3 regions of the Clostridium cochlearium genome follow, and region 2 is predicted to be linked to each of the others. Evidence: a T-box and tRNA genes for the amino acid it is inferred to sense, from the RefSeq annotation. Region 2 holds a T-box; the other regions hold tRNA genes.

Region 1 (8,590 bases), 810 kb from region 2:
CTCCACCAAACCTCTTAATCCCTGGAGTTGCTGATGCTTTAGATGTAAAAATGAAAAATACTGATAAAAATACTATTAAAAATTTCAGCGAATTTCTTTTTCTTCCCATTTAAAATTCCTCCTTATAATGATATATTTTAACATAGATTTTTTAATTTGAATCATGTATTTTTTGGAAACTAAAATTAAAAGTCAGATGATTAATCATCTGACTTTTAATTTTTAAATATGGAATCTTTCACAACACCTGTTCCACCAAATATTATGCAATTTTTATACTTTTTTAAATCTATATATTTATTTTGTTCTACTAAATCCATGTCATTATTTACTAATAATATAGGAGCATTTTTAGATGAAGCATATACACTTCCAACTAAGGAATCTGGAAAGGTTATACCTGATGCTATAGCTAAAGTATCTCCTATTGTATCAAAATATTTTAATACACTTAAATTTGTATCGTATCTATTTGCTCCTTGAAGCCTTATTATATTATCCTTATTCAACCCTGTTAATTTACTAAGTCTATTTTCAACTTCTTTGCTTACCACACCTTCTCCGCCTACAATATGAACTTTAGATGGAGATATATTTCTTATATAATTCTCTACATCTTTCGATAAACTATTTTTGTTAGTTAATATTATGGGATAATTTTTCATTTGGGCAATACTAACTATACTTAAAGAATCTGCAAAACCTTCCCCATTAGCTATAATTATTGGGCTTCCCTTTTTAATATTTAATTTGTCATTGGTTTTAATATTGGTTTCATATCTATTTTTACCATCCATTCTGTCTATATTTTTAATTTCCAATAATTTTAGCTTACTTACAAATTCTTCTCTTACTGCACCATTCCCACCTACAATAAACACTTTTCCATCTTTATTCATATACTTTTTTATGTAATCTAAAGCTTCTTTATCTTGCTTTTCATTATTTCCTACTAAGAGTACAGGTGCTTTTAAATTACTTCCTAAAATACTTGCAGATATTTGATCTGTATAGTTATACCCATTAGCTATAATTACATTTCCACATCCATTTTTATACATGGATTTAGCTATAGAAGCAGCTGTTTCAAATCTATTTTTACCAGATATTCTAGTTTTATTTTCTATAGTAAATTTACTATCTTCTACAGGTTTAACAATTCCAACCCAAGTACTTCCTATAATTATATCATTATAACTTGCTTGAACTTGAAACTGTCCAATTTTTCCGTTAGATTCAAAGTTTCCTGTATTATCAATAGTTCCATAGGAATTATCTGAAAGCCTCCAATCTATAGATCCTTGAGGCAGCGAGATTATTTTTCCCCCTTTATCTACACCAGTAGCTTTAAATTGAATTTTGGTACCTTCTTTGAACGTTTTATGAAAGGGTTCTATATGAGCTAATGAAACAATACCATCAGATTCTTCTTTATTAATTATTAACCAAGAATTCCCAACGCTTCTCATAGTTCCACCAGAAGGTCTGTTTTTCAATATTAAATCTTCACTTCCTAATTTTCTTGAAACAAAAGTTGTTGATCCTCCTCCGTCTAGGTTCAGTGCTTGTACAGCTCCTAAATCTATCATTAGCTGTGCTAAATTAGGCATAGAAATTCCTGATGAATAACCTTCTTGCCTTCCATCTACAGTTATAAAAAATATAGTACCATCTTTTTTAATTCCTACTGCTGTTCTTGGTTCTCTATTGGCACCTACATTGGGAGTTTGATAAGTCTTACCATCTTTAACAAGTATGGCATTGCCTCCCAGAGCTTCTTGTAAACTTTCTTTAACTTCATTATATTTTTTCATATCTCCTATTATTGGAGTTCCATCTTGTAAAACACCAAAAAAGTTCCATTCTGGTGCAGGATTTGATTTTATCGCCTTTCCATTTTTATATACTATTCCAATGGGTTCACCGGTTACAGTATAATAAAAATCTCCATTCACTGCTCCAACAACATTATTTCCTGATGTAATGGCTGCTTTTGCTTGCATAATTACAGATTGCATTCCATAACTATCCTTATTATTAGGTGTTCCAGCTTTAATACCAACTTTAGAACTTGTCCATTTTACCTCTATCAAAGATACATATTGTTTTTTACCATCCTTATCTATAAAATTATATGATTTTTCCGTTACTCCTGGAACTATTTCCAACCTTTTATTGTCTATTTCCTTAGATATGAAAGAAGATTTAATATCAAACTTTCCCAAGGCTTGTACGTTAATGGGTATAAACATATTAAAAGCTATTGTCATTGAAATTACAATACTGGCAATTTTCTTATTAAGTCTCATTTTATTCATTATTTCCCTCCTAAATTTCTTACATACCATTATTATACAATAAATTAGTATTATTGTAGGGAAATTTACTAAATATTATTGAGGTAATATTTAGTAAAACTATTTATTACATTTAGAAAGCTTATTTTTTTATTAACACTTGCAAATATAAATATTACACAAGGTAATATTATCTGCATTACAATTCCATAAGCTGGCCAAATCTTTTTTTTAACTTCAAAAGCATCCATAGCACTTCCAAACATCACATAAGCAAAAATTATCAATAAAATAACTATAGGTATTAAAGTACTTCTATAATTTTTAAAATTAAAAACCTTAGTAATACCCTTTGATACTCCTAACACACAAAAATTTATTTCAAGAAATTGTATTATAGTAAAACCTATAGAAACTATTATTTCTAATCTTTGAAACTCACCAGCTAAATTTAATCTTTTTATAGATTCATAACTAGGATAATAGAAAAATGAATATAATTCTCCCCCTAATATCATTAAATTAATCATAGTATATAAAACAACTAATATTCCCCCTAGGATTAAGGGTTTAATGAATACATTCTTAGTTTTATTATTATAATCAACATGATCAAAAAAATTTAAGAATATAACTACTTCACTAAAAGGGAAAGTGATTAAATGAAGAGATTGACTTAATATATCTTTTAAATCTGCATAAAAAACTGGTTGCAAATTTGAGATATGCATTTCTGGAATTAACATTATCCATATTAAAGTCATAGATATTAATATAATCCTTATTAAAAATTTAGCCCAAGCTGCTAAAACCTCGATACCTTCTGTTAATATCCATGTACTCAAAATTCCAATACATATCATAGGTACAATTATAGGTGTACTAAAAAGGGCAGTTACCTTTATAAAATCTGCAAAATCTCTTAATATGTAAGCACCTAAAAAGAATGCATGAAAAATAAATATTATATTGAAAACTTTTCCAAATACCTTTCCAAATACCTGTTCTAAAATAGTAAAAATATTTTCACCTGGATATAAATTCATAATTCTACCATACATCATTACAATAGGTATAGTAAATATTATAGCTAAAATAGAGGATATCCAAATATTTTGTTTTTCTCCTGTTCCCATGCTAAACAATAAATATGCACCTATGCAATAACTAAATATAAGAAGCTGTATTTGTTTATTAGATATACTTTCTTTTTTCATAAATGCCTCCATATATCACTTTAGTTCTTTACTTCTATATTCTTGCTAGTTAATCCACTATATTTTATATCTATATTTACAGATATATTAATATCTAAAGCCTCAAATATTTCATCCCAATTGCTAGAAATCTTTTTCCACTCATCAGGCTTCTTTCTTTTAAGCTCTCTTCCAAAACCTATAATATCGCTTTTATATTGTTTTTTAAGTTTTTCTATTAATAAATTGCAATCACTTTCTATTCGCTCTTCTGACCAATTTTTTAATTTATTTCTTCCTTCTTCATCAATATAATTTATTCCTGAATCTGCTAATTCAGATATAGCTACCTCAATGTTGAAAAGTTTGTATCCCTATATATTTTCCTACTTTAGCACTGTTCTTAATAGCAGCTTCTATATCATAAGATATTATCTTTTGTTCACTTTTAGGCTTAGTAAGTATTTCTGATGCAAGATCTTCTTTAGATACCACAATCCACATATCATTTCTCACTTCAACATCTCTATTAATCAAATCAATAACAGGTACTATCCCTTCTTCTGCAATATCTTTGCTCACTATAAATACTCTTGCATGGGAAAGTTGAAGTTTATTTCCTATTTTTTTTATTGCGTCTCTAAATGCTGAATGTATAGTTTTATCTCTACTTTGTACTACATGAGATTTTAATTGCTTTGAACCTGGATATGTTTCTAGTATTTCTACGGTAACTATATATTCGTCTTTATCTTTGTCTTTATCTACAGCTACACCTGCTACATGTTTAAAATCATCAACTTCTGAATAATCCCAACACCCACAAAAGGATATTATATGGAAAATTATCATAAAAAAAATAATAATTTTATTTTTAATTACTTTCATTGCTTTTCCTTCTCTTTACATAATCTTTAAGTCGTATTCTATCTTTAGAAATAAATTTTGTTCTATATTTCAATAACCACCATGGTGCTCTTATTGTTGAATCCACTATGTTGTATTTTTCTAAATCTATTAGTTTTAACATATATGGAATTCCAAAAGTCTTTATAGACATTAATTGAATAATTAATGCCATACCTGCAAAAATCACTCCATATATTCCTAAAATAGAAGCTAAAATTAAAAATATAAATCTCCAAACAATTACACCTGTTCTCAGTTCATATAATATTAGTTCAGATATTCCTGCAATAGCTGTTACAATTACTATAGGATCACTTACAAATTTAGCATTTACAGCAGCATCACCTAATACTAAAGCTCCTACAATACTTACAGTGGCACCTATATGTTTGGGTAATCTTATTCCAGCTTCCCTTATTATCTCAAAAGTAATCAACATTAAAATTGCCTCTATAGCTGTAGGTAGTGGTACACCTTCTCTTGCTAAATATATACTAAAAGCTAATTTAATAGGAATCATCTCTTTATGAAATGTAACAAAAGCAACATAAATTGCTGGAATAGTTATAGTTAATATAAAAGCTATTATTCTTAGAAATCTATTTATAGAAGCATATAGAAAGTTATCATAATAATCTTCATTCACTTGAAAATGCTCTATAAATAAGTATGGTAAAGTTAGAACTGTGGGAGATCCTTCACACAATAAAGCAATTCTTCCTTGTAAAAGTTTAGATGCAACTACATCTGGTCTTTCTGTATTTCCTATGGTATTAAAAGGGGAAAGAGGATTATCCCTTATAAATTCTTGTATTGTACCTGTAGAAAAAAAACCTTCTATATCAATTTTATTTAGTCTATCTCCTAATTCATTTAATATTTTTTTGTTTACTATTCCATCCATATACGCTATACAAATTTTTGTTTTAGTTCTAACCCCCATTTCCTTAAAATGAAATTTTAATTCTGAGGAATTAATTCTTCGTCTTATCATAGTTCTGTATTCTCTTCAAGTGATTTTTTTATGACGTATTCTTTAGTATTATCTTTATTTATATTATTATTTCTATTCTTTTTAGATCCTAGAAGTTTTTTTAGACAATTTACCATAAAACCACTCCATATGATATGATTTTCTACCTAATATATTATTTGACAAAACATATTAAGTATTCATAATATGACTAAAAAAATAAAAAGAGAGACATTAATGTCTCTCTTTATTCTCAACTTTAAATCCAAAATACCGTTTGCCCTAATTTTGACACCCTATCTTCTGATAGGTGGGTGTTCTCACAGATACTTCATTATCCTTGCCTTAAACTGGTCTTATTGGTTAATTCTATATCTAAATTTTGAACTCCCTTTTATGCTCTGTAGGTTCAAAATATAGAGCCCTCAAATATTTCAGAAATTATTCTTTTGTTCTCTTCTTGTATTATATCAAATAAACTTTATTTTTTCAAGAGTATTTTTGGTGCAGGTGAAGGGACTTGAACCCATACGTTCATTGAACACACGCACCTCAAGCGTGCCTGTCTGCCAATTCCAGCACACCTGCATTATAAATAAATTATACTATTCCTATTGCATTTGTCAACACCTTAATTAATGAATAATGAACAAGGAATAATGAATAATTATGGATATTTTTTCTCCACTAATGTTACAAAAAAATTTTAATTGTATAGAATCCTGATGTTCAGCAAAGCTGAACGAACTACTCATAAAACAACTGCATGCCTAAGCCAATAAAATTAAAGATTTTCTGACACAAGAAAGAAAATCCTCCTTAATTGTTCATTATTAATTATTAATTGTTCATTGACTAAAGTTTCTATCTGTCATACAAAAATTTATATATCTTATAATTTACCTTTACTTTTTTCACATACTTATCCGTCTCTTCAAAGGGTATATTGTGTAAGTTTTGTCCATCTTTAGAATGCTCACTGTTTTTTAACCATTTTTGAACATTTCCTCGTCCTGCATTATAGGCTGCTATAACTAACTCAATATCTTTAAATTCAGTTCTTAAATTATCTAAATACCAACATCCCATTGATATATTTAATTCAGGTTCATGTAATCTTTCTACACTAAAGTCATTTATCTTCATCTGTTCAGCTATCCATTTGCCTGTTTCTGGTGTTATCTGCATAAGACCTGTAGCATTTTTATTTGAAACTGCATTTGGATTGCAATTACTTTCTGTTTTTATTATAGACGCCACTAAATAAGGATCTAAATTATTTTTATTTGAATAATAAAATATACTTTCCGAATACTTTAATGGATAAACCTTTTTTACAAAAAACATTGATAAATTTATTAAAAGTATTACTATAATAATTATCCAAACTAATTTAAACAGCTTTTTCAAATTAACCTCCCACTTCCTATAAACAATTGATAAATTTAAATAGTTTTTCCATTTGCATTTTAGTTTCTTCAATGGTACCACTATTATCTACTACAAAATCTACTAACTCTCTTTTTTCATCTAAGGGAATTTGTGCCTCTATTCTATTTAATATTTCATTCTCTTGTAAATTATCCCTAATTCCAACCCTTTTTATTTGAGTTATCTTATCCACCCATGAAAGTATTACAAAATCTAAATCCTTTTGCATATCCTGTTCAATTAACAGAGGTGCATCTAGTAAGCAAACTTTTTTACCCATTTCTTTATACAATTTAAATTGATTTTCTATTTCCATCTTTATATATGGTATTATTATATCTTCATATTTTTTTCTTTCTTCTTTTGAGCAAGAAAATATATAGTTTCCAAACTCTCTTCTTTTTAAATCGCCATATTCATCTAAATATTTTTCTCCAAAGTTATCTTTAATATATTCCAGTATAGAAGGATATTTTTCTAAAACTTCTCTTGCTATTTTATCTGCATCTATTACATCTATACCTTTATCTTTAAACATTTTAGCAATAGTACTTTTGCCGCTTCCAATGCCTCCAGTAAGACCTATTTTTAAAAACTTCGCCTTATTTTTTTTACAATATTTTTCTTTAAACCATTTTAGATCTATATCACTTAGCATCATACCAATTTTCTCCTTTATTTATGTCAACTTCAAGTGGTACACTAAGGGGTAATACATTTTCCATGCAATCTTTAACTATACTCTCAATCTCTTTTAATTCATCTTTATAAACATTTAATATAAGCTCATCGTGAACTTGTAATATAATTTTACTTTTTAAATTTCTTTCTTTAAGTGCATTAAAGACTTTAACCATAGCCATTTTTATTATATCAGCAGCACTTCCCTGAATAGGTGTATTCATAGCTAACCTTTCTCCTAAGGCTTTTACTATTTTATTTCTATTGCCTATTTCTGGTATAAACCTTCTCCTATTTAATATGGTAGTCACATACATATCCTTTTTGGCTTTATCTATAGTTTCATCCATGTATTTTTTTACATTAGGATATCTTTCAAAATAAGTATCTATATATCCCTTTGCTTCTTTTCTAGAAATTTTTAAATCTTTAGCTAAACTAAAATCTCCTATGCCATATACTATTCCAAAATTTACTGCCTTAGCATTTCCTCTCATAGTTTCCGTTACTTCTTCTATAGGTACTTTAAAAACTTCAGATGCAGTTTTTGTATGTATATCTGCATGATGCTTAAAAGCATCTATTAAATTCCTATCATCTGCTATATGAGCAAGAACCCTTAACTCTATTTGGGAATAATCTGCTGATAGTATAATGCTATTTTCATAATTAGGTACAAAAACCTTTCTTATTTCCCTGCCCATTTCATATTTTATAGGTATATTTTGAAGATTAGGTTCTGTACTTGAAAGTCTTCCTGTAGTTGTTACAGTTTGGTTAAAGCTTGAATGTATTCTTCCATCTTCATCTATTACATTCTTTAGTCCTTCTACATAAGTTGAATACAGTTTTGTAAGCTGTCTGTAATAGCTTATTTTATTTATAATAGGATGCTTATCTTCTAACGCTTCTAAAACTTGTGCATTGGTAGAGTATCCTGTTTTAGTTTTCTTTATAACAGGTAAATCCAATTTTTCAAATAAAATTTTTCCCAGTTGTTTTGGTGAATTTACATTAAACTCTTCATCTGCTAATTCATATATTTCCTTTTGAACTTTTTCTATTTCACCTTGAAGTTTATCTCCTATATCTTCTAGCATTTT
Region 2 (8,590 bases):
TATATTGTGAATCAAATCTAGAAAATAATAGAAATGTATCTTATAATATTATTTATAGGGTAAAAACTTTTTGAAATATGATATACTAATGTAGATATGTATATCATATTCTACTTTATTAAACATAATACTTATATTAACAACTGAAATTATGTTATTTTAAGTTGTTAAATCTAAATTAAAATAAATATATTGGAAGGTGGATTATTTATGGCTTTAGTTACTACAAAAGAAATGTTCTCAAAAGCTTATGAAGGTAAATATGCTATAGGAGCTTTTAACATTAACAACATGGAAATTATACAGGCTGTAGTTAATGCAGCTAAGAAAGAAAATTCTCCTGTTATTCTTCAAGTTTCTTCTAGTGCATTAAAATATGCAGGTCCTAAATATTTAAAACATATGGTTGATGCTGCAATTGAAGATACTGGTATAGATATAGCATTACACTTAGACCATGGTGCTAATTTAGATCAAGTTAAACTTGCCATAGAAACTGGATTTACTTCAGTAATGTTTGATGGTTCTCATTATGATTATGAAGAAAATATAAGATTAACTAAAGAAGTAGTTGACTATGCTCATAGTAGAGGAGTTGTTGTAGAAGCTGAATTAGGTCAATTAGCAGGTGTAGAAGATGAAGTTAAGGTAGAAGGTAAAAATGCAACCTACACTGATCCTGACCAAGCTGCTGACTTTGTTGAAAAAACTGGTGTTGACTCCTTAGCAGTAGCTATAGGAACAAGTCATGGTGCTTATAAATTTAAAGGCGAAGCAAAACTAGACTTTGATAGACTAGAAAAGATACAAGAAAAATTAGAGGAAAAAGGATTTAAGAACTTCCCTATAGTTCTTCACGGTGCTTCTTCTGTTGACCCACATTTTGTTGCCATTTGTAACGAATATGGTGGAGAAATTGGTGGAGCTAAGGGCGTTCCTAATGAAATGCTTAGAAAAGCTTCCTCTATGTCTGTTTGTAAGATAAATATGGATACAGATTTAAGACTTGCTATGACTGCAAGTGTAAGAAAATTCTTAGTAGAAAATCCAAAGGAAATAGATCCAAGAAAATATCTAGGTGCAGCTAGAGAAGCTATAGAAGGATTAGTTGAAAATAAAATAAAAAATGTTTTAGGTTCATCAAATACGCTTAATAAATAGCAAAAAATGCTGACATAAATCTGTCAGCATTTTTTATTTTTCTATATAGTTTATAACATTTTTTATTACTATATCTATGGATCCATCTCCATTTCTTTTTACCTGAAATCTATTTACATCAGTGTAAGCTTCTTCATTTATATATAAATCTATATCTCTATCTATTTTTAATCTAGTCCTTTTTAATTTCTTTTCAATCCAATGCTTATCTAAGTTTATTTTATCATTTACACCTTCTGAATAAGCATAGTCTATAAAGCTTGCCTTTGCTTCTTTATTATCTCCAAAAATCTCCTGTGAAACCTCATATAAGTCTAAACTTTCCTCTTCTCTTAATTTTTTCTTTATTGTACTTCTAACTTTTTCTGCCTCTTCTGCATTTTCCTTTAGATTTACTCTTGTCCATTTTTCACTAGCAGTTACAAAATTTTTGGTTTCATCTCTACTATTTTCTATTATTTTACATCCTAAAAGTTTATTTATAAAATAATTTGCTCCATAATCTTCTGAGTCTTTTTTCTTTTGTTTGTCTATTACAAGTAAGTCATATTCATTTTCTTCTTCTTGTAGTTTTATAAAAGCACATTTTTGTATTTTTTGAGAACTTGTAGGAAGTCCTGTAAGTTCTTGAACTATTTCTATTCCTATTTTATTATCAAGAGAATTTATATTATGACTATAGTTTTTTACATAATCCATCTTTATTATTCCCAACATATTCCCATACTCAGTAGATATAGAAGTCACTAATAAATCACAAGAAGGTATATTCCCTTGTGACTCCATAAGTACAAATAGTTGTCTTGCTATTTCTTTGGATACTTCTACGATATCATTTTGACCATTTAAATATTCTTGACTTAATTCTTTTACTATATTTCTTTCTTCTTTAAAGACAGCATATTTTAATTCCTCATCTTTTAAGCATCTTTCTATGTGTTTTAGTATAAAATTATATACCTCATCTGATAAATTTATTTTATATTCATTTAAAATAGGTTCTTGTGAATTATTATCTAAAATATGAATTATAGCCTCATTTATATTAACTTCTTTTATATAATCCAAAACAAAATCCCCCTTAATCTATAATTCCACATACTAGATATTATAGTAAAACAAATATATTACATCAACTTGTAATTTATTTAGTGACTTTTAAATACTATAGAATTAGAAACATTTAAATTGTTATTACTTATGGAGGGTTTAAATATGTATATTTTAAAGCCGATAACTATAAACAAAATATGGGGTGGAAAAAAATTATTAGACTATGGTGGAAATAAAGCTATATCTAAAATAGGACTAATATATTCTGTATCCTGTGAAAAAAATAATTCTAATGAAATTCTAAATGGTAATTTTAAAGGGCAAACCCTTTTAAATGTATGGAATTCTAATAAAAATAAATTTGGTTATTCAAAGTTTGACAAATTCCCCCTTATTATATCTTTTATAGATGCTCATGAAGATTTAAGTTTACAGGTACATCCTGATGATGAGTATGCTATTAAAAATAAAATTTCTCCTTTTGGTAAAGAAGAATCTTGGGTTTTTTTAGATACTTTAGAGAAGCAAAAGATAATACTTGGATGTGCTATTAATTCTATAGAAACTATTAAAAAGAATATTAAAGAAAATAAGTGGGAAGATATATTGAATTATCTACCTGTTAAAAAAATGGATTATGTTAATGTAAAACCTGGTACTCTTCATGCTTTAACCTCTGGATCTTTAGTATATGAAATTCAACAGGCTACTGATATAACTTATCGTTTCTATGATTACAATAGGATTACAAAAGAAGGTAAAAAAAGAGAACTCCATTTATCTAAAGCCCTAGAAGTATTGAAACCTAAACTTAAATCTAAACCTATTTCTTTTAAAGAAAATAAAATAATAAAAGAGAAATATTATTCATTACAATTAACCACATTAAATAATAATATTATCCACATTATCCACAATAAAAATGATGTTTTTGCATGTTATACAGTTATAGATGGTGAATTGATTATAGAAAATGTTTTAGTAACAAAAGGTATGTCTTTTATTCTTATGCCAAAAGAGAAATGTTCTGCATTAGGAAAAGCTAAATTAATAATGTCTTATCCTAACTAATTTTAGAAAGGGACTGTGGCATTAGCGACTTTTTACATCACTATCAACAGTCCCTTTATTAATTATTTAAGTTCTTGAGACATTTGCATTGACTTATCTTTTATTTGCTGTACCTCATTTGTAGGAGCATCTTTTGTTTCATACCATCCTCTTTGCTTCATAGCATCAAATACTTTATATTGAGTATCTTCTGCTTTCTTAAAGTTATTCACTAATACTGATCTTAAATTTTGACAGGATGATTCTGTAATTCCTGTACTATATGCTGAAACTATTTGTTTTTCAGTAGTTAATAAGTCCTGCATTAAATCTTTTTCACTTAAATTAGGTGAATTATGCATTAAAATTCCCTCCTATATTAATTATTGATGTGAATCTAAATAAGTTTTTAATTCGTTAAAATTTTGTTTATGAGTCATAGCTGCTTGAGTACATAGGTTTTTTAGTTGAGGATCTGTGCAATAGCTGCTATATAAGCTATACTTTTTGTTCATAAGGCATTCATGATTTAACTGATCTGAAATAACTTTTAAGTTATTACTTTCAATTTGCATATTTCCTGAATTCATTATATTTTCCCTCCTAATATTTTATCTGACATTATTTATTTTACCCTCTAATTTTTTTATTATTTATATATTTTCATTGTAATTTATAGCATTATTTTTTATTTAATATTGTGCTATAATTTCAATGTAATAGGGAGTGATATTTTTGAAGGAATTAGAAGTTAAAATTTTAAATATAGACTTAGAAGATATAAGAAATAAGGTTAATTTATTAAATTGTAAAAATGTAAAAAAAGAAAATCAAATTAATAAAATATTTGATTTTAAAGACAATACACTGTTAAAACAACAAGGTTATGCTAGGATAAGAATAGTCGAGGATTTACTTTTAAATTGTAATAGGTATTATATGACTGTAAAAAAAATATTATCTCAAAGTAAATTCAAAATAATGGATGAACATGAAATAGAAATATCTAATGACAAAGAAGGAGAAAATATTTTTAAAGCTTTAGGTTTACAAATGAATCAATGCATAAGAAAATATAGGGAAAGCTACAAATATAAAGATTCTTTAATAGAAATAGATATTAACGATAAATCCTTTTGTCCTTTTCCATACATCGAAATAGAGTCTCCAAACGAAAAAGAACTAGAAGAAATCGTGCATTTATTAGGATATTCAATAGAAGATACTACATCTAAAAACATATATGAACTAATAAAATTGTTTAAAAATAATCAGGAATCAATATAATTATATTTGACTATGTTACGCATTTAGATTTATTATTTAATGCTTTTTGTGCATACTATATAATAGAATTCTTTAAAAGCTCTATTGACATAGATTTATATTTATTGTTATAATTTAAGGTAGTTAATTTGTAAATTATAATGCCCATTAGCCAAATGGTAAGGCACCTGTCTCTGGAACAGGCATTGTGCTGGTTCGAATCCAGCATGGGCAGCCAAAAGTATTTGCTTGACAATATATTATTATTAATATAGAATGTTATTTAAATTTCATATGAAAAAGCTAGGAACAGGAGTAGTAGTATTTAATTCACTTATAAGAGAGCTGTTGGTTGGTGTAAAACAGCAGTGAACATTATGAACTTGCCTGGGAGCATATCTGTTAAAAGCAGATACGGTTTTACCGTTAGAAAGTATACTAAGGAGAAGACTTTTTAAGTCTTAATTAGAGTGGTACCGCGGAGAACAATATCCTTCGTCTCTTAAAAAAAGTAGAGACGAAGGTTTTTTTATTATAAAAAAACAAAGGAGAGATTATAATGGGAAGATACGGAACTAATATAGATACAAAATGGCAAAAAAAATGGGAGGAGTCTGATGTTTATCATTTTGATAAAAATAATTTAGATAAAAAACTTTATGTTTTAGAAATGTTTTCTTACCCATCAGCAAGTAATCTTCATGCAGGACACTGGTTCAATTATGGACCTGCAGATTCTTGGGCTAGATTCAAAAAAATGCAAGGTTTTAATGTTTTTCAACCTATGGGTTTTGACTCTTTTGGATTACCAGCAGAAAACTATGCTATAAAAACTGGTGTTCATCCAAAAGATTCTACTATGAAAAATATAGAAACTATGACAAAGCAACTTAAGTCTATGGGAGCTATGTTTCATTGGGATAATGAAGTAATAACTTCTGAACCAGATTACTATAAATGGACTCAATGGATGTTCCTTCAACTTTATAAAAATAATTTAGCTTATAGAAAAAATGCACCTGTAAACTGGTGCCCAAGTTGTAATACGGTACTTGCTAACGAACAAGTTATAGATGGTGCTTGCGAAAGATGTTCTTCTGATGTTATTAAAAGAGATTTAACTCAATGGTTTTTTAAAATAACAGACTATGCTGAAGAACTTCTTGAAAAACTTGATGATTTAGATTGGCCTGAAAATACAAAATCCATGCAAAAACATTGGATTGGAAAATCTGTAGGTGCACAATTAACTTTCAAAATAGTTGATTCAGACCTTTCTTTTGATATATTCACAACAAGAGCAGATACATTATTTGGTGTAACCTATGCAGTTTTAGCACCTGAAAATCCTCTTGTAGATAAAATAACTAAGAAAGAATATAAAAAGGAAGTAGAAGCTTATAAAGAACAAGCTAAAAAACAATCTGAAATAGAAAGACAATCAATAACAAGAGAAAAAACTGGTGTATTTACAGGCTCTTATGCAATAAACCCTATTAATGGAAGAAAAGTTCCTGTTTGGGTTGGTGACTATGTATTAAGTACTTATGGCACTGGCGCAGTTATGGCTGTTCCAGCTCATGATGAAAGAGATTTTGAATTTGCTAAAAAACATAATTTGCCTATAGAAAAAGTTATAGAAGGTGGAGATGCTCTTCCTTACACTGAAGACGGAATAATGATAAATAGCGGTGAATTTAATGGTTTGGAATCATCAAAAGGTAGAGCTGCCGTTATAGATAAATTAGAAAAAGAAAAACTTGGATGTAAAAAAATAAATTATAGACTAAGAGATTGGTTAGTATCTAGACAAAGGTATTGGGGTGCTCCAATTCCAATTGTATATTGTGATAAATGTGGCACTGTTGCCGTACCTGAAGACCAACTACCTGTTGAACTTCCATATGATGTAGAATTTACACCAGATGGAAAATCACCTTTATCCAAATGTGATAGCTTTGTAAATACAACATGTCCTAATTGTGGAGGACCTGCTAAAAGAGAAGTTGACACATTAGATACCTTTGTATGTTCATCTTGGTATTTCTTAAGGTATGCAGATAATAAGAACTCAGAAAAAGCCTTTGATCCTAAAGTAATAAATGAAATGCTTCCAGTAGACAAATATATAGGTGGACCAGAACATGCTTGTATGCATCTTTTATATGCAAGATTCTTTACAAAGGCATTAAGGGACATGGGATATCTTAATTTTGATGAACCATTTACCTCTTTAACTCATCAAGGACTAATATTAGGACCTGATGGATATAAAATGAGTAAATCTAAAGGAAATACTATCTCACCTGATGACTATATAAGTGAATTTGGATCTGATGTATTTAGAATGTATTTAATGTTTGGATTTGATTACACAGAAGGTGGAGCTTGGAGTGATGAAGGAGTTAAGTCTGTTTCTAGATTTGTAGATAGAGTAGAAAGAACTCTTGCTTCTTGTAGAGAATATATTAACAATCCTAATAATGATAAATCTAGTATGGATGATGAAGAAAAAGACTTAAATTTTGTAAGACATAATTCTATTAAGTCTATAACAGAGGATGCTGAAAAAATGCAATTTAATACATGTATTGCACGACTTATGGAATATACAAATGCTCTTTCAAAATATATAAATGTTGATAATAAAAATTCAGGATTTTTAAAAGAATGTTTAGAGGACTTTATAATTTTAATGGCTCCTTTTGCACCTCATTTTAGTGAAGAACAATGGGAACTTTTAGGTATGCCTTATTCTGTATTTAATCAAAAATGGCCTGAATTTGATAGCAAAGCTTTAATTAAAGATGAAATTGAAATCGCTGTTCAAGTAAATGGTAAAATTAGAGACAGAATAACTATTGCATCTAACTTAGATGAAGAAAGTATAAAACAAACTGCTTTAAACTCAGAAGATGTAAAAAAATATACAGATGGCAAAAATATAGTAAAAGTAATAGTTATAAAAGGTAGATTAGTAAATATAGTTGTAAAATAAGAAAGAGGCTTTAAAGCCTCTTTTTAATCTATTTGGTATATACTTAATATTTTTTCTGTGTTTTTTAATAAACTATTAAGTTCTGGCAGCTCACCCTCTTCTATTAATCTATTTAATTGAACTTGAAATCTAGATGCTTCTTGAGATTTTCCTATAGAAGATAATGTAAGTATATTATCCATAATGTCAGAAATCATATTAGATTTTACTTCAAACAATTTTTGTGCATCCTTTATCTCGTCCTTTATTTCTAGCATACCTTCGTCTAATTGAAAGGCTGCATCTGCAGCTCTTTTTAATTTATTCCTTATTTCTTGAGGTATATCGTGTTTATATTTATAATTTAATGAATGTTCTATGGTTGCCCAAAAGTTCATGGACAAAGTTCTTATTTGAAATTCTGCTAAAATATCAACTTTTCCTTCTGCCATATTTACAGGATATTTTATTATTACATGATAGCTTCTATATCCACTGGATTTAACATTAGTGATATAATCTTTTTCATACATTATTTGCATGTCTGTTCTATTTCTTATAATATCTACTACTTTCTCTATATCATCTACAAACTGACACATTACTCTTATACCAGCTATATCTTCAATTTCATATTCTATTCTATCTAAAGGTATATCAAATTTATTAGCTTTTTCTAATATACTAGATATCTCCTTAACTCTCCCTGTAATAAATTCTATAGGAGAATACTCATTTTTACCCCTATATTCTTTTCTTATACTCCTAAATTTAACTTTCAACTCTTCTACAGCCTGTTCGTAGGGTATTAAAAATGTCTTCCATTCCCTCATCGCCATAGTGATACCCCCTTACTTAACTACTCCTAATAATTATATCCTAAGTTAATTATAATATAAAAAACATATTTATATTATATTTTTTCATTATTTTTTGATATAATGTTATTTGTCTATAATATATGAACATATTAAGGGTGATTTAATGAATAGTAATTTATCAAATGATACAAAAAAGCAATTGGAACTTCTTTATAACAAAGAAGTTAATTGTCCTGTATGTAATTCTAAATTTCATGTGAAA
Region 3 (8,590 bases), 790 kb from region 2:
AAGTACGAATGCTAAATTAATTAAAAAATAAATTATAATAGCAGTAGTTATATTTATATTTGGAAAAAATGGTTGTATACTTAATTCATAAGTTGTAGCTGCTGTTCTTGGAATAGCAATCATAGGGCCTATAGCTAAAATAATGGATGTGGTTACAGCTACTGCAAAAATTTTTCCAACAGGACTTGCTATATCCCTAAAGGTACCATTAACTTTGGCACAAGAGAGTATACCAAGTAAAGGAAGTCCAACTCCAGTTATAAGAAAGCCCAGTATAGCTATAGGATAATTGTTTCCTACAAGCTTACCAAGATAGGGAGGAAATATTAAATTCCCAGAACCAAAAAACATAGCAAATAGTGCTAATCCGATAACAAATGCGTCCTTAGTACTTTTTTTCATGTGAATTTCTCCTATTCTCTAATTTAGATTTTCCTTATATTATATCATACTGAAGGTGAAAAATAAATTGTTAACAATAAATTAATTTTATAAAAAAATCATAAATTTTTATGATTTATCTGAATATATTTATAAATAAAGAGGAATTGTTATAAAAAGGTAGAATATATTTACATAAGAACGGGGGGATTTAATGGGAGAATTTAGAGAAGAAATAATAAAACTTGCTGAAGAAATTTTATTTTTAATAAAAAGAGATGGGTATGACATAGATAATATGACATCAGATCAAATGAATGAATTAGTAGATCAATATTTAAATAATTTAAATATTGATAATTTAGATGAATTTATGAGTTTAAATTATGCTGAAGACTTTTTACTAGAAGAATACAACTATGAGATTAAGAAAAGTGGTTTTTTACAATTCTACGATGAATTTATAAAAAATATGAGAATTAATAATATACATAAACAAGAAAAAAAGTACATAAATTAAAATTAATTAAAATAAGAGAGCTATCTGAAATTAGATGGCTTTTTTGATTTAATTATATAAGAAAAATCTTGTGTTAACTTATATTCTGGCAGTTTATGTATTTATAATTTAACTAGGAAGGGGGATGGTATTATGTTTGGAATTGTAAATTATGGTGTTTTTATAATTTCAGCTATTATGTTAAATTTAACACCTGGTGCAGATACTATGTATATATTGGGAAATAGTATTTCAAATGGGAAAAAGGTAGGAATAATGTCTGCTTTGGGCATTAATACTGGATGTATTATACATACAGTAATGGCAGCTCTAGGTTTATCAGCAATATTAACTAAATCAGCTTATGCTTTTAACATTATTAAGTATTTAGGTGCAAGTTATTTAATTTATCTTGGTATTCGTTCATTAATATCAAAATCCTCTATGCTTGTAAAAAAGGACGACAATAAAAAAAATAGCATTAAAAAGATATATTTTCAAGGAGTTATAACTAATGTTCTTAATCCTAAAGTAGCATTGTTTTTCTTGGCATTTTTACCTCAATTTATTAATTCTAATAATACATATGGAGCAATTCCATTTTTATTACTTGGATTTACATTTGTTATAACTGCAACTACATGGTCTATAATTCTAGCGGTATTTTCATCATATATAATAGAAAACATAAGTAAAAAATTTGGATTAGCTAATTCATTAAATAAGATAACAGGAATTATATTTATTGTATTAGGATTAAACCTATTAAGAGCTAAATTAGGGAATTAGATGCATATAAAAAGTAACTAAAAAGGTGGATAAAGATAAGAGATAGATCTATATAGAAGTATCTCTTATTTTTTTTATGTAAGCAGTTGTATAACACAATTAAGAGATTTTCTTGTAACCTCTTCTAGAGAATAATCACCATTATTTAAACACCAATCATAAATTATACCATGAGAAAGTCTTATTAAATAGTCTATAATATCCTTACATTGCATGCTTTGTCTAACTATATTTTATAACGTTTACATTGAAATGTCTAGGTATTATGAATTTATTGGAAATTTGATCTTGCAGTTATGAATAATTAGAATAGTATTTATAGAATAAAATTATATTAAAAAAAGCTGTTATCAAATAAAATTGTCAACAGCTTTTCACATTTAATCCTTTTTAATTTCTTTTATAATAGTTTTATGGTATTCTTCAAGAGATCTTGCAACTAAAGCATTGGTATAGGCTATTAATAATTTATAAGTTTCAACCTCATCTGCTATATCCTCAGGTAAAGCTAAAATTGATGGAGAACATTTTAAAGCATCTTCAGTAGCTTTAATAGAAACTTCATTTACTATTTTTTCAAAGTCAATTTTCAAAATATCACAACCTTTCTATATAAAGATTTTACCATAGTATAAAAATATATTAAAAGACTTTATGTTAAAAAATATTTTTAATTTCATTATTTATTTTATCAATATCTACATTATCTACTGTATTATTATTTATTTTATATTTTTCTTTTAATTTTAGTATTCTATAAACACTTTCATTGATTCTATCTTCTGTTATTGTACCGTTTTTTACGGCCTCTTTTAGGGATGTTATTATAGCTGTTTGGTTATTATAACCATGACATACTAAAATAATATCTGTTCCAGCATTTATAGATTTAATAGCTGCATCAGAAATAGCATAATTATTTGTAATAGCTCCCATAGTCATATCATCTGTAATAACCACTTTATTAAAGTTTAGATATCTTCGTAAAACATCTGTTATTATTGTTTTTGACATAGTTGCAGGATAGGCAGGGTCTATTTTAGGTAATAATATATGGGATATCATTACTACATCTACATTATTATTTATGGCCTCTTTAAAAGGCATTAATTCAAATTCTTTTAATCTTTTCATATCATGATTAATTAAAGGAAGTCCCACATGAGAATCAACTGAAGTATCACCATGTCCTGGGAAATGTTTTACTACAGAGATAATGTTACCATCTCTTAATCCTTCCATAGTTTTAATACCTAATTTACTAACTATATCTACATTATTACCAAAAGATCTATCCCCAATTACAGGGTTTTGTGGATTACTGTTTATATCTAAAATCGGTGCAAAATTCATATTAAATCCAAGGAATGTAAGTTCTTTTGCAATTATTCTACCTATATTGTAACTAAGATTACTATTATTTATTTTACCTATAATTTTATTACTAGGGAGTTTTTTAAATTCTCTAGGCATTCTGCTAACCCTTCCACCTTCTTCATCAACAGATATAAACAGAGGTATTTTATTATGTGAATTTAAAGTTTTTAATGCATTAGTTAAATTTATTAATTGATGTGCATTTTCTATATTGTGGCTAAATAAAATGACTCCTCCTACATGATTTTCTTTAATTAATTTTTCTATGTTTTCATTTATATCATATCCATCAAAGCCTACAACAAGTAATTGACCAATTTTTTCATCTAAACTCATACTATTAAGTTTTAATTTTATATTATCATTATTAGTATCTGAATTAGTATCTGATTTTTTATTATTAGAGGTTTTATTTTTAATATTTTCACTATGGTAAGCATTATTTCTACCGCATCCTAATAAAAATACAAAGGATATTAATAATAAAAACATATACAAATTAGATTTTTTCAATTTAATCTTCCTTTCTTAAAGGTGTGTTGTTATTATTTAATTATATATAATAATAATTAAAATTAAAGGGGAGAAGTTTATGTGTTTATCAAAATATAGTTTTTTAGATACTCCATCATTAATTGTTGATTATGATATTATGATGGATAATATTGATTTTATGCAAAGAAAAGCAAATAAATATAATGTTAAATTAAGACCTCATACTAAAACCCATAAGATGCCATATATTGCAAAACTTCAATTAGAAAAAGGCGCAAAAGGTATAACTGTTGCAAAGGTTGGGGAAGCTGAGGTTATGAAAGATAGCGGTATAAATGATATATTTATTGCAAATGAGATAGTTGGAATATCAAAATTAAAAAGAGTTAGAGAACTTAATAGAAAAATAAATATAAGTATAGGTGTAGATAATAAATTTCAAATAGACCAGTTACAACAAGTATTTAAAAATGAAGAAAAACCTATAAAAGTATTAATTGAAATAGAGGTTGGAGAAGAAAGATCTGGGATAATTACAAAAGAGCAACTCGTGGATTTGGTAGAGTATATAAAAACAAAGGATAGGATTAAACTTAAAGGGGTATTTTCCCATTAAGGACATTGCTATAATGTGGAAAACTCAGAAAAGTGCATAGAAGAATCTCTTATTAGTCAAAGAAAAACCATTAAGGCAGGGGAAATTGTAAAGAGTTTAGGAGTGGATATAGACACAATAAGCATAGGTTCTACACCATCTCTTATGCATGGAGAAATTTTACCTCAAATAACTGAAATAAGACCTGGAACATATATATTTATGGATACATCTCAGGGGTTTGCTATAGGGGATTTTAATAGATGTGCTGCAACAGTATTATCAACTATTATAAGTAAACCTACAGAAAAAAGAATTGTTTTAGATGCAGGAGCTAAAGCCCTAACAGCACAATTTAGAACTAAGGGAATATGTTCTACAAATGTTACTAATGGATTAATTAAAAACTCAGATGGAATTATGCTATCTGGAGTGTATGATGAACATGGACTAATAAACAATAAAGACTTTAGTAAAAAAGTAAACATAGGAGATAAAATAGAGATAATTCCTAATCATATTTGCCCTGTATGTAATTTATACGAAAAGGCTTATTTAGTAAAGAAAGGAAAAGTTATAAAAGAAGTTTCTATATTGGGAAGGGGAAAAATTCAATAAAAATATAAAGAATAAACTGTAAATAATTATAATTGTTTACAGTTTATTTTCGTAAGAAATTTGTAATAATTAATAAAGATATAATTAAACTTTATTAATTATAATTAACTTATATCAATACTATAGGAGGAATTTGTCTTGAAGAAGAGAAAAGTAAAAATAATTATAAAGTTTTTATTTGTAGTTATATTATCTATAATGGCATTACAAAAAATTAATGCTATTGAAAATAATAGAGAGTTAAGAAAAAATATATATAAATATTTACAAGATAAAAATAATAGAATAGAGACCTATTATTCAGGTGTAGCTTTAAATAATGGCAAGTCTGAAAATACTTGTGTTTATTTTATATCAGAAGTACTTAGAAAAAATAATTATAATGTTCCAAAGAATATGGCAAATACAGAAAGCCTTATAAGTTTTTTAGAAGGGCATGGATGGAAGAAAAAAACAGATTATAAAAAATTAAAACCAGGAAATATATGTTTTACAACAGATGGTTGTGGAAATAAAAAGAGTGTTCCAACTCATACTTATGTGTTTATGGCATGGGTAAAAGAAGGAAGCTACGATTATGCCTATATATGTGATAATCAAGCAAAGGACTATGAAAATAAAATATATCATATTAGAAATATAAAAAATGTGGACAAGGCTAATGGATACTCCAAAGATGCTTTTAGCTTTTTTATGGAGAAATAGAGTAGATAATATTTTAATAAAATAGTTTATGATAATATATTATATATAAAATATTTATAGTGAAGGGAGAAAACAATATGAAGAGGAAGTTGAAAAGAATAGGAAATTTCAATATATAAGAAAATTTTTTGATATGAGCAAAAAAGGAGAATATACAATTGATGATGATACCTGGAGCGATATGGACATGGATAGTGTCTATGAAAAATTAGATAGAACCAATAGCACTCCAGGAGAGTCGGCTTTATATTATATGCTAAGAAATCCACTAAAGGATGAAGAAAGTTTAAAAAAGAGGGATAAATTAATTGAGGTATTTAAAAATAATTCAAATTTAAGAGAAAAACTTTTATGTATATTTTTTGAATTGAGTATAGATGCAAAAAATACTTTTTTAGATATGATAGAAAGAATATATTTTATACATTAGGGGAACTAGATGCAATACTTTCAATATCAGGTTATCAAAAAAGCTTAAAGTATGATTATGTAAAACCAAATTTTGTAGATGAGGTTTCATTAGATATTACAGATGGAATTCATCCCCTTTTAGATAATCCTGTGGCAAATACTATTTCCATTAAAGATAAGGGTGTTGTTCTTACAGGTACAAATATGTCTGGAAAATCAACTTTTTTAAGAATGTTAGGTATAAATATAATTTTATCTCAAACCTTTTACTTTGCATTAGCTAAGAAATATAAAGCTTCATTTTTTAATATAGTTTCATCAATTAGTCCTAATGATGACTTATTAAAGGGAAAAAGCTACTATATGGCTGAAGCAGAAGGAATACTTAGAATAGTAAATGCTCTAAAAAAAGAATTACCTGTATTTTGTCCTATAGATGAAATATTTAGAGGAACTAATCCAATAGAGAGAATAGCTATGTCAGTAGAGATATTAACTTACATAAATAATGAAAAGACTATTTCTATTGTAGCTACACATGATAGAGAGCTTGTAGATATTTTAAAGGATAGTTATGAATTCTACTACTTTAGTGAAGATGTTAATAGCCAAAGTGGATTGAGTTTTGATTATAAATTAAAATCAGGAGTTTTACAGACAAGAAATGCAATAAAGCTTTTAGATTATATTGGATATCCAAAGGAAATAACGGAGAAAGCGTATAAAAGAGCGGAAACCATTGAGGGATTCATATAACCCAAACCCCCTAACCTAGAAACACATTGTTTTAAATAGGTTAAGGGGTTTCTCTTTTTTATATGGTGCCGAAGGCGGGGGTCGAACCCGCACGAGGTTTAAGCCCCACTGGATTTTGAATCCAGCGCGTCTGCCAATTCCACCACTCCGGCAAGTTACAAGAAAAATAATATCATATAGACTAATAATAGTCAAGTATATTTAATGAATAAGCAGCAGTAAATAAAGAATGGCTAATGGACAATTAATGTAATTTTAGTATATAATTATTTCATTGAAATTATAGTTGAAATTTTAGGAGATGAAGATATTGGCATATACAGCTTCGGACTTATTAGCTAAAATAATTTATGTAGAGGAAAAAAAGAGAAGTATTTGTGGTGCTAGATTAGAGGAAATAAAAAATAATACAAGAATATATGTACTTATCAAAGTGCTTATGAAAAAATTAGATGAGAATATAGAGTTTAATAAAAAATTAAAAGAAGAAGTAGAAAAAACACAAATGGAAGAAATTAATTTTGTTGTATATGATAAGATCTCTTTTTTAATAGATGAATTTAGTAATAAAATTGTAGCACCAGATGTGTTTAATATTAAAAGTGTTTTTAAAAGTTGCTTAGAATTTCAGAAGGATATTTTAGCGCTATATATATATATTCAAGGTAAAGTTGTTCAAAAACAAGCAGATGTAGGTACAAGTACCTATAAGGTATTAAATACTATGATAGCTAAAAAGAAAAAAGAATTAAAGGAATTAGAGGATTTTGAAAAAAAATATTGTTAATTCAAATGAGAGAATTAACAATATTTTTTTATATTTTTATAATATTTAATATTTTACTTATAAATAAAATTTAAATTGCTATATCTCCATAAAGATTAAAAATTATAGATTTAATTTTGCTTGCTTCAAAATCAGGTATAGATATATTCTTTAAAAATTCTAAAGTCGCTAATGGGGATGAGATTAAATCTAGATTTTTATCCATAAGAGCATATTTTAAGTATTCATTATAGTAATTGCAATATGAAAAATAATCTTTTCGTTCTCTTGAAAAAGCTGAGTAGTTCTCCCAGCAAGCAGAGATAATATTTCTACATAGATACAAATTGCAAGGGTGAGGTCTTAGAGAGAAATCTAAGGAACATCCCTTATCTGTAACAAAAGAACATTTTCTAAAAAATAATTTATAGTCAAAACAATTATCTGTAGGTTCATTTTCTTTTATAAACTTTATATATTCTTCTTCTTCAAAAGAACCTTTAACTTCTATAGAATAACTAGATATATTTGAATTTTTATTGTGTAAAAGAGAAATTATAAAATCTTCTTTATCCATATTTAAAATGTTTTTTATGTTAAATAGCGTATATTTGGGAAAATACCAACAGCAGCCTCTATTTTTTACTGAAGTAAATGATGTAGCCTCCATTTCTTTGTTACAATGTCCACAATAATTGCATTTGAAAATAGGAGTATTGTTTACAAATTCATATTCCAATTTGTGCATCGTGCACCTCCAAAAAATTTAATAATATAAATTTAATTCAATAAAATGTAAATTTCAACCTTTAAATGTAATAAAAAATAAACATAAACTAAAGACAGAAAGTTATAATTTAAGTAAAATAAATTATAGAGTTCTATAGAAAATAAAATGAAATTTGAAAAATAAAGTAAGTTATGAATGAATAAAGGCAAAATATATATTAAAATAGTATTAGACACAATTGGTTAATATAATTAATTTGAATGGAGAGATATAATATGCTTAGATTTTTAGATGCCGGAGAATCTCATGGTAAAGCAATGGTAGCTATAATAGATGGAATTCCATCTAACTTTAAAATTGATATAGATTTTATAGATAATGAATTAAAAAGAAGGCAAAAGGGCTATGGTAGAGGAGACAGAATGAAAATAGAAGAAGATAAAGTACAATTTTTATCAGGGGTAAGGG

Evidence for each region. The T-box of region 2 lies ahead of leuS (leucine--tRNA ligase). A T-box ahead of a tRNA ligase gene usually reads a tRNA of that ligase, here a tRNA-Leu.
Region 1: it encodes a tRNA-Leu, which carries the amino acid that the T-box ahead of leuS (leucine--tRNA ligase) is inferred to sense. The anticodon was not compared.
Region 3: it encodes a tRNA-Leu, which carries the amino acid that the T-box ahead of leuS (leucine--tRNA ligase) is inferred to sense. The anticodon was not compared.

Annotation. Positions count from the first base shown of each region.
Region 1 covers NZ_LT906477.1:1,822,789-1,831,378, forward strand. Annotated here, with positions in the region: gene CKV72_RS08970 (N-acetylmuramoyl-L-alanine amidase) at 1-109, opposite strand, end outside; gene CKV72_RS08975 (cell wall-binding repeat-containing protein) at 216-2,318, opposite strand; gene CKV72_RS08980 (GerAB/ArcD/ProY family transporter) at 2,387-3,514, opposite strand; gene CKV72_RS12610 (Ger(x)C family spore germination C-terminal domain-containing protein) at 3,535-3,849, opposite strand; gene CKV72_RS08990 (Ger(x)C family spore germination protein) at 3,845-4,381, opposite strand; gene CKV72_RS08995 (spore germination protein) at 4,368-5,396, opposite strand; RNA gene ssrS (6S RNA) at 5,634-5,819, opposite strand; tRNA gene CKV72_RS09005 (tRNA-Leu) at 5,878-5,963, opposite strand; gene CKV72_RS09010 (lytic transglycosylase domain-containing protein) at 6,240-6,785, opposite strand; gene coaE (dephospho-CoA kinase) at 6,802-7,344, opposite strand; gene polA (DNA polymerase I) at 7,454-8,590, opposite strand, start outside.
Region 2 covers NZ_LT906477.1:192,905-201,494, reverse strand. Annotated here, with positions in the region: gene fba (class II fructose-1,6-bisphosphate aldolase) at 211-1,161, shown strand; gene CKV72_RS00985 (nucleoid-associated protein) at 1,195-2,229, opposite strand; gene CKV72_RS00980 (type I phosphomannose isomerase catalytic subunit) at 2,377-3,285, shown strand; gene CKV72_RS00975 (spore coat protein) at 3,348-3,626, opposite strand; gene CKV72_RS00970 (hypothetical protein) at 3,648-3,854, opposite strand; gene CKV72_RS00965 (class IV adenylate cyclase) at 4,000-4,551, shown strand; tRNA gene CKV72_RS00960 (tRNA-Gln) at 4,693-4,768, shown strand; T-box leader at 4,827-5,036, shown strand; gene leuS (leucine--tRNA ligase) at 5,090-7,528, shown strand; gene yjbM (GTP diphosphokinase) at 7,552-8,346, opposite strand; gene CKV72_RS00945 (DUF2225 domain-containing protein) at 8,492-8,590, shown strand, end outside.
Region 3 covers NZ_LT906477.1:1,833,850-1,842,439, reverse strand. Annotated here, with positions in the region: gene brnQ (branched-chain amino acid transport system II carrier protein) at 1-402, opposite strand, end outside; gene CKV72_RS09075 (hypothetical protein) at 596-901, shown strand; gene CKV72_RS09070 (LysE family translocator) at 1,034-1,669, shown strand; gene CKV72_RS12235 (hypothetical protein) at 1,744-1,884, opposite strand; gene CKV72_RS09065 (hypothetical protein) at 2,050-2,262, opposite strand; gene nagZ (beta-N-acetylhexosaminidase) at 2,327-3,559, opposite strand; gene CKV72_RS12310 (alanine racemase) at 3,639-4,157, shown strand; gene CKV72_RS12305 (type III PLP-dependent enzyme domain-containing protein) at 4,173-4,754, shown strand; gene CKV72_RS09050 (hypothetical protein) at 4,893-5,459, shown strand; partial or broken gene CKV72_RS09045 (MutS-related protein) at 5,512-6,626, shown strand; tRNA gene CKV72_RS09040 (tRNA-Leu) at 6,690-6,778, opposite strand; gene CKV72_RS09035 (hypothetical protein) at 6,937-7,413, shown strand; gene CKV72_RS09030 (hypothetical protein) at 7,484-8,140, opposite strand; gene aroC (chorismate synthase) at 8,398-8,590, shown strand, end outside.